Regions from separate parts of the Staphylococcus sp. M0911 genome, predicted to be linked through region 2. Evidence: riboswitches for the same ligand, from Rfam matches in the RefSeq annotation. Region 2 holds a riboswitch; the other holds the start of a gene.
The links. Region 2 has a riboswitch for S-adenosylmethionine ahead of ssp1_RS02885 (Na+/H+ antiporter NhaC family protein). Riboswitches for the same ligand answer to the same signal wherever they lie in the genome.

Region 1 (7,666 bases), 400 kb from region 2:
CGGGTACGAGCAGCTCGTTTAATGCAATTTTCCAATGAGCACACACTTGTTGTAGGCCCTTATTATAGAGGTAATAATGGTAGTGAAGGTAAAGATGAGTTTTATCGAGGAGATTTAAATGATGTCACTGAACTTATACGCATATTACATTCAAAATATCCCAACGCGTTTATACATATGATTGGATTTTCTCGTGGTGGGTTGCAAGGCTTGCTAACATTTCAAGATTTACCAGTTGATAGTTATATCATTTGGGGTGGTGTTTCTGATATACATTTAATGTATGAAGAGCGTGTGGATTTAAGAGGGATGCTGAGAAGAATGGTAGGACATCCTAAAAAAGATCATGAAGCATATGAAGTTAGAGAAGCGATACAATATATTACACCGCAAAGTCCACCGATTTTAATTGTACATGGTGGTAAAGATAAACAGGTAGGTATTCATCAAGCTTATTATCTAGAACGACAATTGAAAGATATTGGTGCACCTTATGATACATGTTATCAAATGGAAGAAGGACATGTACCTCGACCATTTGCTTTGCAAGAAACTTTAACGTATATACATAAATGGATGACTCAAATAGAAACAAACAAAAAATAGCGCAGCAGATTTAAGTCTGCCGCGCTTTACTTTTATTTATTGAAAGCACCTTTGTCAGAAATATGTTCCACTTCAGGGCCGAATTTTTTGAAGTTATCTTCGAATCGTTGGATAAGATCATTTGCTTGTGCTTTATATTTTTCAGCGTCGCTCCAAGCATTAATAGGATTTAAAATAGTTTTTGGTACATCTTCGATTTCAACTGGAATATTTAAACCAAATGTTGAGTCTTTTGTAAACTCTGCATCTTTTAATTTACCTGAGATTGCTTGGTTAACCATTTGACGCGTATAGTGTAAACTAATTCTTCTACCAACACCATATTTTCCGCCAGTCCATCCAGTGTTAACTAAATACACATCAACATCATGTTTATCAATTAATTCACCTAATAGGTCTGCATAAACAGTTGGATGTAGTGGTAAGAATGGTGCGCCGAAACAAGTAGAGAATGATGGTTCTGGTTCAGTTACACCACGTTCAGTACCTGCTAATTTAGACGTGAATCCACTTAAGAAATGATACATTGCTTGATCTTTAGTTAATTTTGAAATTGGAGGAATCACACCAAATGCATCTGCAGTTAAAAAGATAATCGTATTAGGATGTGCTGCTTTTGAAGGTAATACAATATTATCAATATGATGAATAGGGTATGCCGCTCTTGTATTTTCAGTGAATTTATTATCATCGAAATCAACAGTACCATCTTCTTTAACGACTGTGTTTTCTAGGATAGTGCCGTATTCAATAGCATCATAAATTTGTGGTTCTTTTTCTTTTGAAAGATTGATCGCTTTTGCGTAGCAACCACCTTCAATGTTGAACACACCATTTTTATTCCAACCATGTTCATCGTCACCGATTAATTTTCTTTCAGGATCAGCTGATAACGTTGTTTTACCTGTACCTGATAACCCAAAGAATAATGCGACATCGCCTTTTTCTCCTACGTTAGCAGAGCAATGCATACTCATAATATCTTGCATAGGTAATAAGTAGTTCATTACTGAGAAGATACCTTTTTTCATTTCACCAGCGTATTCTGTGCCACCGATTAAAATAACCTTATGCTTAAATGATACAATGACAAACGTTTCAGTTTTCGTACCATCAACTTCAGGATCAGCTTTAAAATGTGGTGCTGATACAATCGTAAAGTTAGGTTTGATTGATTTTGCTTCTTCTTTAGATTCAGGACGAATGAACATATTATGTGCAAATAAATTATGCCATGCTAATTCGTTAATGACAGTTAATTTTAAACGTGAATCTTTATCACTACCTGCGTAGCCGTTAAACACATATAGTTCATCTTTTTTACCTAAGTAATCTAATACTTTATTATAAAGTTTTAAGAATGTTTCTTCATCGATAGGTTGATTGACGTCTCCCCAATCTACATTATCTCTATATGAAGGTTCAGTAACGATAAACTTATCTTTTGGTGAGCGACCAGTATATTTACCAGTGCTTGCGTTAATAGCGCCTAATTCAGTAAGTTCACCTTCATTATTATCTAAGATCTTATTGTAAAGTTGAGTTGTTGATAGTTGAAACTTCGTTGATGGTTTTTCTAATAATTGTTTAATTTTTGACGTTTCAGAGTATGTATCAATCGACATACTTAATCCCTCCAGATAGTTATAATGTAAGCCTTTACATTTCAATAGTATAACATATCAATTTAATTAATCCACCGTAAATTATTACTAAAATAACTTAAATCATAAATTGACATTAATTCTCTTATTAGGTAGTATTAATTTTAACGGATTCTCTTATCCTGAGTGGTGGAGGGACATGGACCCAATGAAACCCAGCAACCTCTTTTTACATATAAAAAGAAAGGTGCCAAACCGTTTGCAGACACATAATGTCTGAACGATAAGAGCGAATGGACGTATAAGAGCCTTCACTCTATCTAGGTAGTAGTAGAAGGCTCTTTTATTTAGCTCATATAAAAGAGAATTATCGTAATATATTTTAAAAGGAGCAAAACATGACTAACAATAAACGATTATTTACTTCAGAATCAGTAACTGAAGGACATCCAGATAAAATTGCTGATCAGGTATCTGATGCAATCTTAGACGAAATTCTTAAAGACGACCCTAATGCACGTGTCGCTTGTGAGACAACAGTGACAACCGGAATGGCATTAATTTCAGGTGAAATTTCAACAACGACATATGTTGACATTCCAAAAGTAGTAAGAGAGACAATTAAAGATATTGGTTATACACGTGCCAAATATGGTTATGATTCACAAACAATGGCGGTTTTAACTGCAATTGATGAACAATCACCAGATATCGCTCAAGGTGTTGATACAGCATTAGAATACCGTGATGATATTTCTGAAGAAGAAATTGAAGCAACTGGTGCAGGTGACCAAGGATTAATGTTTGGCTATGCTACAAACGAAACAGATACTTATATGCCGTTACCTATTTTCTTATCTCATCAATTAGCGAAACGTCTATCAGATGTACGTAAAGATGACATTATAGATTATTTACGTCCAGATGGTAAGGTTCAAGTCACTGTAGAATATGATGAAAATGATAAACCTAAACGCATTGATACTATTGTTGTATCAACACAACACGCTGAAGATAAATCGTTAGAAGAAATTCAAAACGATATTAAAAAACATGTCATTTATCCAACTGTTCCAGAATCATTAATGGATGATAAGACGAAATTCTATATTAATCCTACAGGACGTTTTGTAATCGGTGGACCACAAGGGGATGCTGGATTAACAGGACGTAAGATTATTGTAGATACGTACGGAGGTTATGCACGCCATGGTGGTGGTTGCTTCAGTGGTAAGGATCCAACTAAAGTAGACCGTTCTGCCGCTTATGCTGCAAGATATGTAGCGAAGAATATTGTTGCTGCAGAATTAGCTGAACAATGTGAAGTACAACTTGCTTATGCTATTGGTGTAGCTGAACCAGTATCTATAGCTATTGATACGTTCGGGACAGGTAAAGTGTCTGAGTCTGAATTAGTAGAAGCAGTTAGAGCAAACTTTGATTTAAGACCAGCTGGTATCATTAAAATGTTAGATTTAAAACAACCTATTTATAAACAAACTGCTGCATACGGTCATTTTGGACGTACTGACGTATTATTACCATGGGAAAAATTGGATAAAGTCAACGTTTTAAAAGATACGATTAACAAGGCTTAAACAAAATAGCATGTGAGATGTTTGAAATATAATAAGATAAATTGCGACAAGATGTCGAAAATGTCTTGATTATGTTTTATAATTAATTGTATTGATCATATAAAAGGAGCGTTGATGTGATGAGTTTATCTTCACCTATTGGTATAGGGTTAATTGTTGCAGTAGTTATTGCAATTATCTTTTTTGTACTATTTTTAATTGCATTAAATAGTAAGAAAAAGATTAAGCAACAAACAGAAGAAGAATACCAACAAAAAGAACAAAGTATAAAGGCATCTCATGAAGAAGCTTTGGAAAAAGAACGTATTGAGAATAAAAAGACAGTTACGAAACAAAAAGAAGATTATGAAGCTACAGTAAATAGTAAAGAAAGAGAAATTGATGCATTAAAGCTATTTTCTAAAAACCATAGTGAATATGTAACTGATATGCGATTAATTGGTATTCGTGAGCGTTTAGTCAATGAAAAACGTATTCGTCCTGAAGATATGCATATCATGGCTAATATTTTCTTACCGACAAATGAATTAAATAAGATTGAAAGAATTAGTCATCTCGTTCTTACACGTACTGGATTATATATTATTGATTCTCAATTATTAAAAGGTCATGTATATAATGGTATTAGTGGCGCTCAATTTTCTGAGCTACCAACAATGGAACAAGTATTTAATACGTTGGAATTAGATAAAGGAACGCCTCAAACATTAGTACTTGATCAAAATAGTGACGAAAAATCATTATCATTTATAAACTATTCAGATGAGATTCAACAAATACAGAATGTAGCTGGTGACTTACAAAGTAAATTAAATACTAAGTATACACCAACATCTATTCTTTACTTTAACCCTAAAAATGAAGGAGATGTTACTATTTCTAATTATGCTCAAAATAGTAATGTCAAAGTATTAGTTGGACCTGAACAACTAGATGAATTCTTTAACAAATTTGTATTCCATGGACGTATTCAATATAATGTCGATGATTTACAACAAATCATGGAACAAATCGAATCATTTAATTAAATATCAACGAAGCTAGTAGGGATTTTATCTCTACTAGCTTTTTTAGTTTTGAGCACAGATATTGAAATTTATATGACTTATGTTTAATCTGAGTTTTATCTACTTTCATAGGGTATAGAATATTGAAATTGTATTTAAGGAGTGGGAATGTATGGATAATATTAAATTTTATAATGGTCATACGATGCCGAAAGTTGGTCTAGGTACATTTAGAGTTGAAAATAATGATGATTGTACAAAAGCTGTTAAATACGCAATTGAAAATGGATATAGAAGTATCGATACAGCAAAGGTATATGGTAATGAAGAAAAGGTAGGACAAGGTATTAAAGAAGGGCTTGAATCTGCAGGCTTAAAACGTGAGGATTTATTTATTACCTCAAAATTATGGTTAGAAGATTATGGTAGAGAAAATGTTGAACAAGCCTACGAAAATAGTTTGAAAAGGTTAGATTTAGATTATCTAGATTTGTATTTAATGCATTGGCCGGGTACGAATGAAGCCCTAATGATAGATACATGGCAAGGTATGGAAGATTTATATAAACAAGAGCGTGTTAAAAATATTGGAGTGAGTAACTTTAATGTAGATCATTTTGAAGCGTTACTAGCTCAAGTATCTATTAAGCCTGTAATTAACCAAGTTGAGTTCCATCCATACTTAACTCAAAAAGAGTTGAGACAATATTTAGATGTTCAAAATATTGTGATGGAATCTTGGTCACCATTAATGAACGCGCAAATATTAGATGATGAAGTAGTTAATCAAGTAGCACAAGAAGTTGGGCAAACGCCAGCACAAGTGATTATTAGATGGAACTATCAACATCAAGTAGTCACAATTCCTAAATCAGTAACACCTCACCGTATTGACGAAAATCTAAATATATTAGATTTTGAATTAAATGATGACCAAATGAAAAAATTAGATGACCTAAATCAAAATAAAAGAATTGGGCCAGACCCTTCAGAATTTAATGGGAAATAATATGACAAAACCACGTCCTCAATCGAACAGGGGACGTGGTTTTAATGAATATCATTAGTTATTGAAATAAATGATATGCAAAATAGCAACTTGCAAAGGCACCAACAAATTGCAAGAGCGTATAAATAATAAAAGGTATAGGCTTAAATTGAGGAGATACCATGCCTACAAGTTCATTAGATAAGGTTGAAAATGTTGTTAACCCGCCTAAAATACCTGTGATGAAGAATGGATTCATCCATTTGATGTGAAGTGATAAGCCTGATATGGCACCAATTAACATACATCCAACAATATTAACTATCAAAGTACCAACAGGTAATCTGGTATTAAAGTGATTGAAGTAATTTGATATCAACGCACGACTCATCGCACCAATACCGCCGCCCAGCATAACTAATACCATTGTCATTATCATATCTGCTCACCTAATTTCTTGCCTAATAAACATAAAAGGATACATAGGATGTAACTAATCAAAGCATAAAAGATTAATAACGCCCATTGTTGCTGATTAAACATTTGAACGAGTTCGAATTGAAATGTAGAAAAAGTAGTCAATGCTCCCATGAATCCAGTAGTGACAGCTTTTTTTAATAAAGGATTATTGTTAAATAACTTAATAGTTAAAGCCGACAAAAATCCCATAAAAAAGCCACCTATTAAATTGGCACTTAATGTGCCTATAGGTATGTCATGTCCATGATTAAAGAAAGAAAACAGATATCTCATTAATGCACCAAAGGCGCCACCAATAAAAATAAATAAATATTGCATTTTTTTAATCCCTTCAATTTGGTCAGTCACAAAATATATAATTCTATATCTAGAATGATTGGATTTCATATATAAAACTAAATCAACCAATTCTCATGGAAAAGGTTGATTTGTATACGTCCACATTACATAAATACTTTAAAAAAGGAAACCATATGTATGTAATGAAGATAAAATATGAATGATAATCACAATGAAAATAAGAATAGGCAATAACTTACTACCAATTCTTATCCAATCTTGTTTTTCACGCGCGTGTTTGATAGATTTATCTGCAAATATCACAGAAGCAATCAAAATAATGACGTTGATCACACTACATGCGATGACCAATTTAACGAATGAACCTAAAACACTATTCAGAAATGGGTTGTTTGTATTAAAGAAAAAGCTTATCGCTAATAGTAGTAATGTAATATAAAAGTAAATTTTAGATTTTGACATGCGCATCCTCCTAGATGGTTATCATTACAATATACTACCATTTTTTAGGATATGAGAATAGTATAAATTAATATAAAAAATATGGTGAAATATGAAATCCTATGATATAGGCAAATAATTCGCTTACATTTCAAAAGCATGTTATAAATTATTTATAAATCATTAATGATGTTAAGTTAAATAATCAAGCTTACATACTTAAATAATGTGACCATTGATGTTTAAGCAATGTTATCGGTTAAGGAGGAATTCGTAATGAGACAATTAAATGTAGAGGTATTTGCTGATGGTGCAGATATCGAAGAAATGAAAGCTGCATACAAAAATAAACAAGTAGACGGATTTACGACTAATCCAAGTTTAATGGCAAAAGCTGGTGTAACAGATTATAAAGCATTTGCTGAAGAAGCAGTGAGAGAAATTCCTGATGCTTCAATTTCATTTGAAGTATTCGCAGATGATTTAGAAACAATGGAAAAAGAAGCTGAAATCTTAAAACAATATGGTGACAATGTATTTGTTAAAATTCCTATTGTTACAACGGATGGTACTTCTACCATTCCATTAATTAAAGCTTTATCAGCTAAACAAGTAAGACTAAATGTTACTGCTGTTTATACG
Region 2 (7,666 bases):
GTACTGACGCAATACCATGTTGAACTGTAGGCCATACCACACAAGTAATTGCCGCGACAGGTAACATCACAAAGAACGAAATCGTCACTACAAATGTTAATCCTTGGAATACGCCTAACATTTCTGGGAGACGTTTACTATAATAACGATTATGAATCCATGTAATAATCCCTGAAATAATAATTCCACCTAAAATATTGGTATCTAATGTTTCTATACCAGCAATTGCTTTTAGGCCAGTAACATTTTCAACACCTTTTTCTAAATTGGCACCAAATGTATGTGGCCATTGTGTTAATATCGCATTAATAAATGTATTAAACATTAAATAGCCCATTAATGCAGCTAGTGCTGCGTGGCCTGGTGCTTTTTTAGCTAAAGATAGTGGCAACCCTACTACAAATACAATTTCCATGTGGTTAAATATAACCCAACCACCAGACTCTATCACTGACCAAAATTTAAACCAAAATGTATGTTGGTCTGCTAAACCACCCATAATAGTTGGATTTTTGAATAATGTTGCAAACCCCAGTACAATCCCAAAGAAAGCAAACATCAAGACAGGTACAATCATTGCACTACCAAAACGTTTGATTGCATTCATTATAATAACCTCCATATCCCAATTTCTTTCTGTTCCACATTGAAAATGAGTTTAAATCATTCCTTTCAATGTCATATCTTATTTCTAATATATAGTAAACGCTTACATAACCACAACGTCATTGACGCATTTTGAAAGTATTTTGTATAATCAGATTATGTTTTCTTATGATGAAAATTTTTTCAACACTAATAAATGAGGTGTCGTCATGTTTCTAGATGAACGTGTGAATGCGAACTTTAATCAACTTAATGACAATGATTTACAAATTGCGAATTTCGTTAATACCCATGTTGATTTATGTAAAAATTTAAAAATTCAAGACTTGGCACAACATACACATGCTTCAAACGCTACAATACATCGCTTTACACGAAAATTAGGATTTGATGGTTATAGCGACTTCAAATCATTTTTAAAATTTGAAAGTGAAAAGAAAAATCAATTACCTTCTGACTCTATCGAATCATTTAGACAGGAAATTGAAAATACATTTAATTATTTAGATCGTATAGATTATGAGCTACTAACTAATAAAATGAATGATGCCGGAACGATATATTTATATGGAACGGGTAGAGCTCAAATCAATGTGGCTGAAGAAGCACAAAGAATATTATTAACAATGCATAAAAACATCATTATTCTTTATGATGAACACGAATTAAAAATGGTCTTAAACAAAACCGTACCGCAAGACCTTTTCTTTATCATTTCGCTATCTGGTGAAACTTATCAATTAAAAGAAGTAACACAGCTATTGCAATTGAGACAAAAATATTTTATCTCAGTCACAACGATGAAAGATAATACGTTAGCCCAACAAGCAAATTATAATGTGTATGTATCTAGTAATACATTCTATTTAAATGATGGCACTGATTATTCAAGTTTTATTAGTTATCATATTTTCTTTGAAACACTGCTCAGAAAATATAATGAACGGAAAGAAAAAGGTGAACTCAAATAATCATTTTGTCTATAAAGATAAAAAGCCAGTAAATGAACTTTCTTAAATTCATTTACTGGCTTATATATTACTATTGATTAATTCAAATTAATTATTTTTCTGTTCTTCAATTTCTTCTAATACTGCATTCATTTTGTCAAACATAAGTTCAAATCCATGCGCAGTTGAATCATGGTATTCTTTCTTTTTCTGTTTGTATTCAAGATTGGTTAATCTTCTTTCACGTTCCATATATGATTGATAATAGAAGAACATTTGGGTGCCACCTGATTCACGTTCGAAGAATTCTACTTCTATAATATCCTCCTCGTTACTTAAGCCTGGCATACCTATTGTCATTTTAATAAATTCATCCATGACTAATTCTTCGTATGTACCTTCGATAATATTTTGTTTACCATTTCTACTATCAACGATACGATACTTACCACCTTCTTGGACATCAGCTTCAAATGATTTATTCGTACGTTTCGACGTCATAAACCATTGTTTGAGAATATCTTCTTTCGTCCAAGCTTCATAAATTGTTTCTGGTGAATATTTTAATAAACGTTCAATATCAATTTCTACATATTCATTTTCCACATTATACTTTGCCACTTTCAGTCACCTACTTTCACTCTTAATACTATTTTAACGTATTTGTTCAAACTTCCAAACATTTATACATTAAAAAAGATTGCGCTTCTACACATTTAGTCTAGTTTACCATTAAAACACTGACTTGAAACATTTTCTCTGTATTGTTCTATTTATCAATTAAAAAACCGAGACTAAATCGTCTCAGTTTATAATCGTTTTATGCTTTGTTTTTTAATTTTGGATAACCAATTAAAATAGCAATCAATCCGCATACACCAAGCATGATAGGATAAATACTATAAGGAACGAGTAAGAATGGTGAGATGCCCGCTACTCCTGCAGCTGAAATCACTTGAGGACTATATGGTAATAAGCCTTGGAAACACCCACCAAATATATCTAAAATACTAGCTGATTTACGTGGATCAACATCATATTCATCTGCAATATTTTTAGCTAATGGTCCTGACATAATGATTGAAATAGTATTATTAGCTGTTGCAATATCTGCCACACTTACTAAACTGGCAATGCCTATTTCAGCTCCTCGTTTAGATTTCACGCGACCTCTGACTACATTTAACAACCAATCTATACCGCCATTATGTTGAATAAGTCCTACTAAACCACCAATTAATAAGGCAATCATAGCAATATCTTCCATACCTATAATTCCTTTAGATACAGCACTTAGTAATCCTTTCCAACCAAATGAGCCATCAATAAGGCCAATGACTCCAGATAAAACTGTCCCACCAATAAGGACGATAATCACATTGACACCAACTAGCGCTAGTATCAACACCAATAAATACGGAATGACTTTAACTAATTGGAAATCATAACTTTTAGAATGATCCATGGAAATTCCATTTGTTAGGAAAAATAGTACAACTATGGTTAATATCGCACCTGGCAAAACAATTCTAAAGTTTACTTTAAATTTATCTTTCATCTTCGTATGTTGTGTACGTACAGCCGCTATCGTAGTATCAGAAATCATAGAAAGATTATCTCCAAACATAGCGCCACCAACAACTGTAGCCATAGCTAAAGCTGCAGATACATCTGTAGCTTGTGCAAATCCAAATCCTACCGGTGCAATTGCTGCTACTGTACCTACTGATGTTCCCATTGAAATGGAAACAAACATACAAATGATAAATAAACCGACTATAATTAAGTTTTCAGGAATAAGTGACAACCCTAAATTTACAGTTGAAGTCACGCCACCCATTTTCTCTGTCGTCGTTGAAAAAGCGCCTGCTAAAATAAAGATAAGCATCATTAAAATAATATTTGAATGACCTGCACCTTTAGTAAACACTTCAACTTTAGTAGCAAATTTTTCTTTGCGATTCATCAACAAAGCAACGATTACCGTAATCGTTATCGCAACATTTAAAGGCATTGTCGTGAAATCACCTGATATGATACCTACACCTAAAAATAACAACATAAATAATAATAACGGAAATAACGCCCAAGCATTACCCTTTTTTGTTTCTTTCATTATTAGACCTACTTCCTTAAATAAAAAAATACCTCTTTACTTTATAATAAAGAAAAGAGGTCCATCTACAACGATTATCCCCTTATCTTCAAACCTAGATAGGTTACTGGAATTGGCACATGATTCAATGTTGCCGAAGCTTCACAGGGCCAGTCCCTCCACTTCTCTTGATAAGTGATTCATATTTAACGTTTACGTTACAAGATAATTCCTACGACGTCAATCATAAATTATAACTTCGTCGTAAAATATTTTTCATAAATAATTAATGCAACAGCAACTACGAATAATATTGCAATAGCTATACCAAAGGCGACCCACCATTTTAAATAAAGTGATACCATCATTAAAATAATAGAAATGATTGTCATACTAATTATCAGTATTTTTAATTGTTGTTCACGTTGTTTAGAGATGACTTTATAATCTCGATGGTTTTTCCTTTGCGTATCATCTTCAATTTGTAATTTAGTTTCTATATAAAAAACAAACGTCATAGTTACCAATACAATTAAGAAAGTAATCCATGTATAATTTTGTTGAAATAATATCATCATAAAAAATACAATCCATAAACAACCGATAATAATACCTAATAACCGGTCGATTGTTTTATTAATCCATATGATATGATTTTTAATATTTTTATTAACAAAATACAGATTTTTTAATGCATTGGTTAAAGCAAATAAAAGTAATAAAATGATTAAAAACCATTGATTCGTAGTAAATAATGAAAATACAACTATAGCGATTATACCTATTATGAACGGAGCAATCCTTATAAACGTATCTTTCACCATGTTATTATCTCCTTTAGATATAAGATTTCTATTGCAATTTGTCGTATAAATTACCTATCCCTTAGATATATCTGTATTCTTTAATTAAATTCCATTCTTTAAAAAGGTTAATAATTTTATATTTTTATTTTACATTAAACATATTTTTATTCCAAATTCATAATAAAATTGGATATAGTTATCATATAATTTGTCACAAAAAAATGGTCGATAAAGTATTAACACTTTATCGACCAACTGCTATTCATTAGTTAATTTGAATGCCGCCTGTCACACCGAAGACTTGTCCGGTTGTATAACTTGATTCTTCAGATGCTAAAAGTACATATGTTCCTGATAGTTCAACAGGTTGACCTGCACGGCCAAGTGGTGTATTTTTACCGAATTTCGGAATATTACGTTGTGGTTGTCCACCAGTAATTTGTAAAGGTGACCAAAATGGTCCTGGTGCCACACAATTGACACGAATACCTTTTGCGCCAAGCTCTTCTGATAAACTTTTCGTCAATGAGATAATGGCAGCTTTTGAAGCGGCATAGTCGTGTAAGATAGGGCTTGGATTATATCCTTGAACAGATGACGTTGTAGTAATTGATGCCCCAGGTTGTAAATACTCTAATGCTTTTTGTACTGTCCAAAATATTGGATATACATTGGTTTCAAATGTCTCTTTAAATGATTGAGTATCAAATCCTCGAATATCATCATGGTATTGTTGATGTCCAGCGACTAATGTTACATTATCAAGTCCACCAAGCTGTTGATGTGCTTCTTCGACCATGTCATAGTTAAATTGTTCATCACGTATATCACCAGGTATTAGCACTGCTTTTTGTCCCGCTTCTTCAATCACTTGTTTAACGTCTTGTGCGTCTTTGTCTTCACTTGGAAGATAATTAATCGCAACATCTGCGCCTTCTTTAGCATAAGCAATAGCTGCTGCGCGTCCAATGGCAGAATCGCCACCTGTGACTAACATTTTATATCCTTTTAATCGCCCGTGTCCGACGTATGATGTCTCACCACAATCGGGTTCAGGTGTTAATTGACTTTGCAAGCCTGGAAGTGGCTGCTCTTGTTTTTCATAGTCTGTTGATTTGAATTTATTTCTAGGATCTTGTGCTGACATTTTAAATTCATCTCCTCAATTTGTATATGTTGTCATATACCCAAGGTTATCCAGATGTTAATCATATTATCTTTATACAATGTATAGTGACTATTGATTCAGAAGACGTTTCGCCAGTGTCACAAAATAAGTTGGCACTTTTTCTAAAATACGCTCATCTGGATCATATAAAGGATGATGTAAGTCATACTCACTATTAGATCCTATGAATGCAAATACACCAGGATACGTTTCTGTATAACCTGAAAAGTCTTCACCAATCGTTAATGGTAAATCCATCATTGAGACATGATAACCGATATCTTTTGCTACTTCTATCGCCATATCAGTTAATTCATCATCATTAATTACTGTTCCAGGAAGTCGTGTATATCGGCAATCTACCTGTATATTAAATGTTCGTGCTAAACCATCAGCAATATCATTCATTCGTTGTTCGATATATGCTCTATGTTCTGGTTTAAATGAACGGACAGTCCCTTGTACATAGGCTTGATCGGCAATGACATTCCATGTATTTCCACATGAAATTTCACCAATAGTAACAACTGCATTATCAAAAGCAGATAAATTTCTACTTACAATCGTTTGTAAACTATTAATCAGTTGACCTAAAGCAACGGTTGGGTCATTACCCTGTTCTGGTTTAGCAGCATGTGCCCCTTTTCCTTTAATCTCAAATTCGAAGCGATCTACAGCAGACGTAATAGGCCCTTTCTTTATAGCAAAGTCACCAATGTCCATCGTTGGATAATTATGGAATCCTAATACTGCTTTCACACCATCTAATGCCCTTGTATCTACTACCTTTTTAGCTCCATGACCTAGCTCTTCAGCCGCTTGGAATATGATTCTCACTCGACCATTTAATTCACTCTCTTGGGCTTTCAATTGTGTTGCAACCCCTAATATACTTGCCATATGAATATCATGACCACACGCATGCATGACACCTTGATTGGTTGATGTAAATTCATGTTCAACTTGCTCATTGATAGGTAGTGCGTCTATATCAGTTCTAATCGCAATCATTTGGTCCCCTTGTCCAATTTCTGCAATTAATCCTGTATCTAACGGTAAATCTAAAATTTTTATATCATGTGCTTCTAATATACGTTTAAGTCGTTGCGTAGTTTCATATTCTTCCTCTGATATTTCAGGGAATTGGTGAAATGTACGTCGCCAATTCACGTAATCTGTATAACCAGTCATTGATATCTCCATCCCTTTCAACCTAAAACTATTTTTCTATATATACTAACATAATTGTCAAACTTTTCTAAAAATATATTTTTTCTCCTTTTATTATAAACAAAAAACCGTACCGACAACGTCGGCACGGTCATATCAATGAACACTTTGTCCTAGTCTAATGAAAATTCATTATCCACAATGACTCTACCATCTTTAATCACTTTTTGAGCATGGTTGATACCAAAGTGATAAGGAATATATTCATGGTTCGGCGCATTCCAAATAACAATGTTAGCTTTGTCACCTTCATTGATTGTACCTGCGTCTAAATCAATTGCTTTTGCTGCATTAACTGTTACAGCATTCCAAACTTCATTTGGTGAAAGTTTTAATTTTAATGCGGCTATTGCCATTGCCAATTGTAAGTTATTAGTTACGCTACTACCAGGATTGTAGTCAGTTGCAATAGCGATAGCCCCATCATTATCTAACATGCCTCTTGCATCTGCATAATCGTTTTTATCTAAATAGAATGTCGTTGCTGGTAATAATACGGCTACTGTGTCACTATTTTTTAATTTAGCTTTACCTTCTGCACTTGAAGCAACAAGATGATCAGCAGAAATTGCATTTTCATCAATAGCTAACTCTAGACCACCAAGTGGATCAATTTCATCAGCATGAATTTTAACTTTAAATCCTGCCTCTTTCGCTTTTTGCATATAATGTCTAGATTCTTCAACTGAGAATACACCTGTTTCACAGAAGATATCTGCAAAGTCTGCATATTCTTTAACTTCTGGTAAAAGTTCAATCATCTCATTTAAGAACGCCTCATTAGACTCCGCTTCTTCTGGAACCGCATGTG

Region 1: it holds a riboswitch for S-adenosylmethionine, as region 2 does, so the genes downstream of both, metK (methionine adenosyltransferase) here and ssp1_RS02885 (Na+/H+ antiporter NhaC family protein) in region 2, are expected to answer to the same signal.

Annotation. Positions count from the first base shown of each region.
Region 1 covers NZ_CP022881.1:1,020,746-1,028,411, forward strand. Annotated here, with positions in the region: gene ssp1_RS05130 (alpha/beta hydrolase family protein) at 1-606, shown strand, start outside; gene pckA (phosphoenolpyruvate carboxykinase (ATP)) at 639-2,231, opposite strand; SAM riboswitch class I at 2,385-2,500, shown strand; gene metK (methionine adenosyltransferase) at 2,609-3,808, shown strand; gene ssp1_RS05145 (NERD domain-containing protein) at 3,928-4,836, shown strand; gene ssp1_RS05150 (aldo/keto reductase) at 4,988-5,824, shown strand; gene ssp1_RS05155 (fluoride efflux transporter FluC) at 5,883-6,239, opposite strand; gene crcB (fluoride efflux transporter CrcB) at 6,239-6,601, opposite strand; gene ssp1_RS05165 (hypothetical protein) at 6,740-7,045, opposite strand; gene ssp1_RS05170 (transaldolase) at 7,301-7,666, shown strand, end outside.
Region 2 covers NZ_CP022881.1:625,129-632,794, reverse strand. Annotated here, with positions in the region: gene ssp1_RS02900 (alpha-glucoside-specific PTS transporter subunit IIBC) at 1-607, opposite strand, end outside; gene ssp1_RS02895 (MurR/RpiR family transcriptional regulator) at 816-1,577, shown strand; gene ssp1_RS02890 (SRPBCC family protein) at 1,665-2,177, opposite strand; gene ssp1_RS02885 (Na+/H+ antiporter NhaC family protein) at 2,377-3,672, opposite strand; SAM riboswitch class I at 3,752-3,849, opposite strand; gene ssp1_RS02880 (hypothetical protein) at 3,903-4,475, opposite strand; gene ssp1_RS02875 (SDR family oxidoreductase) at 4,723-5,604, opposite strand; gene ssp1_RS02870 (amidohydrolase) at 5,695-6,816, opposite strand; gene hutI (imidazolonepropionase) at 6,969-7,666, opposite strand, start outside.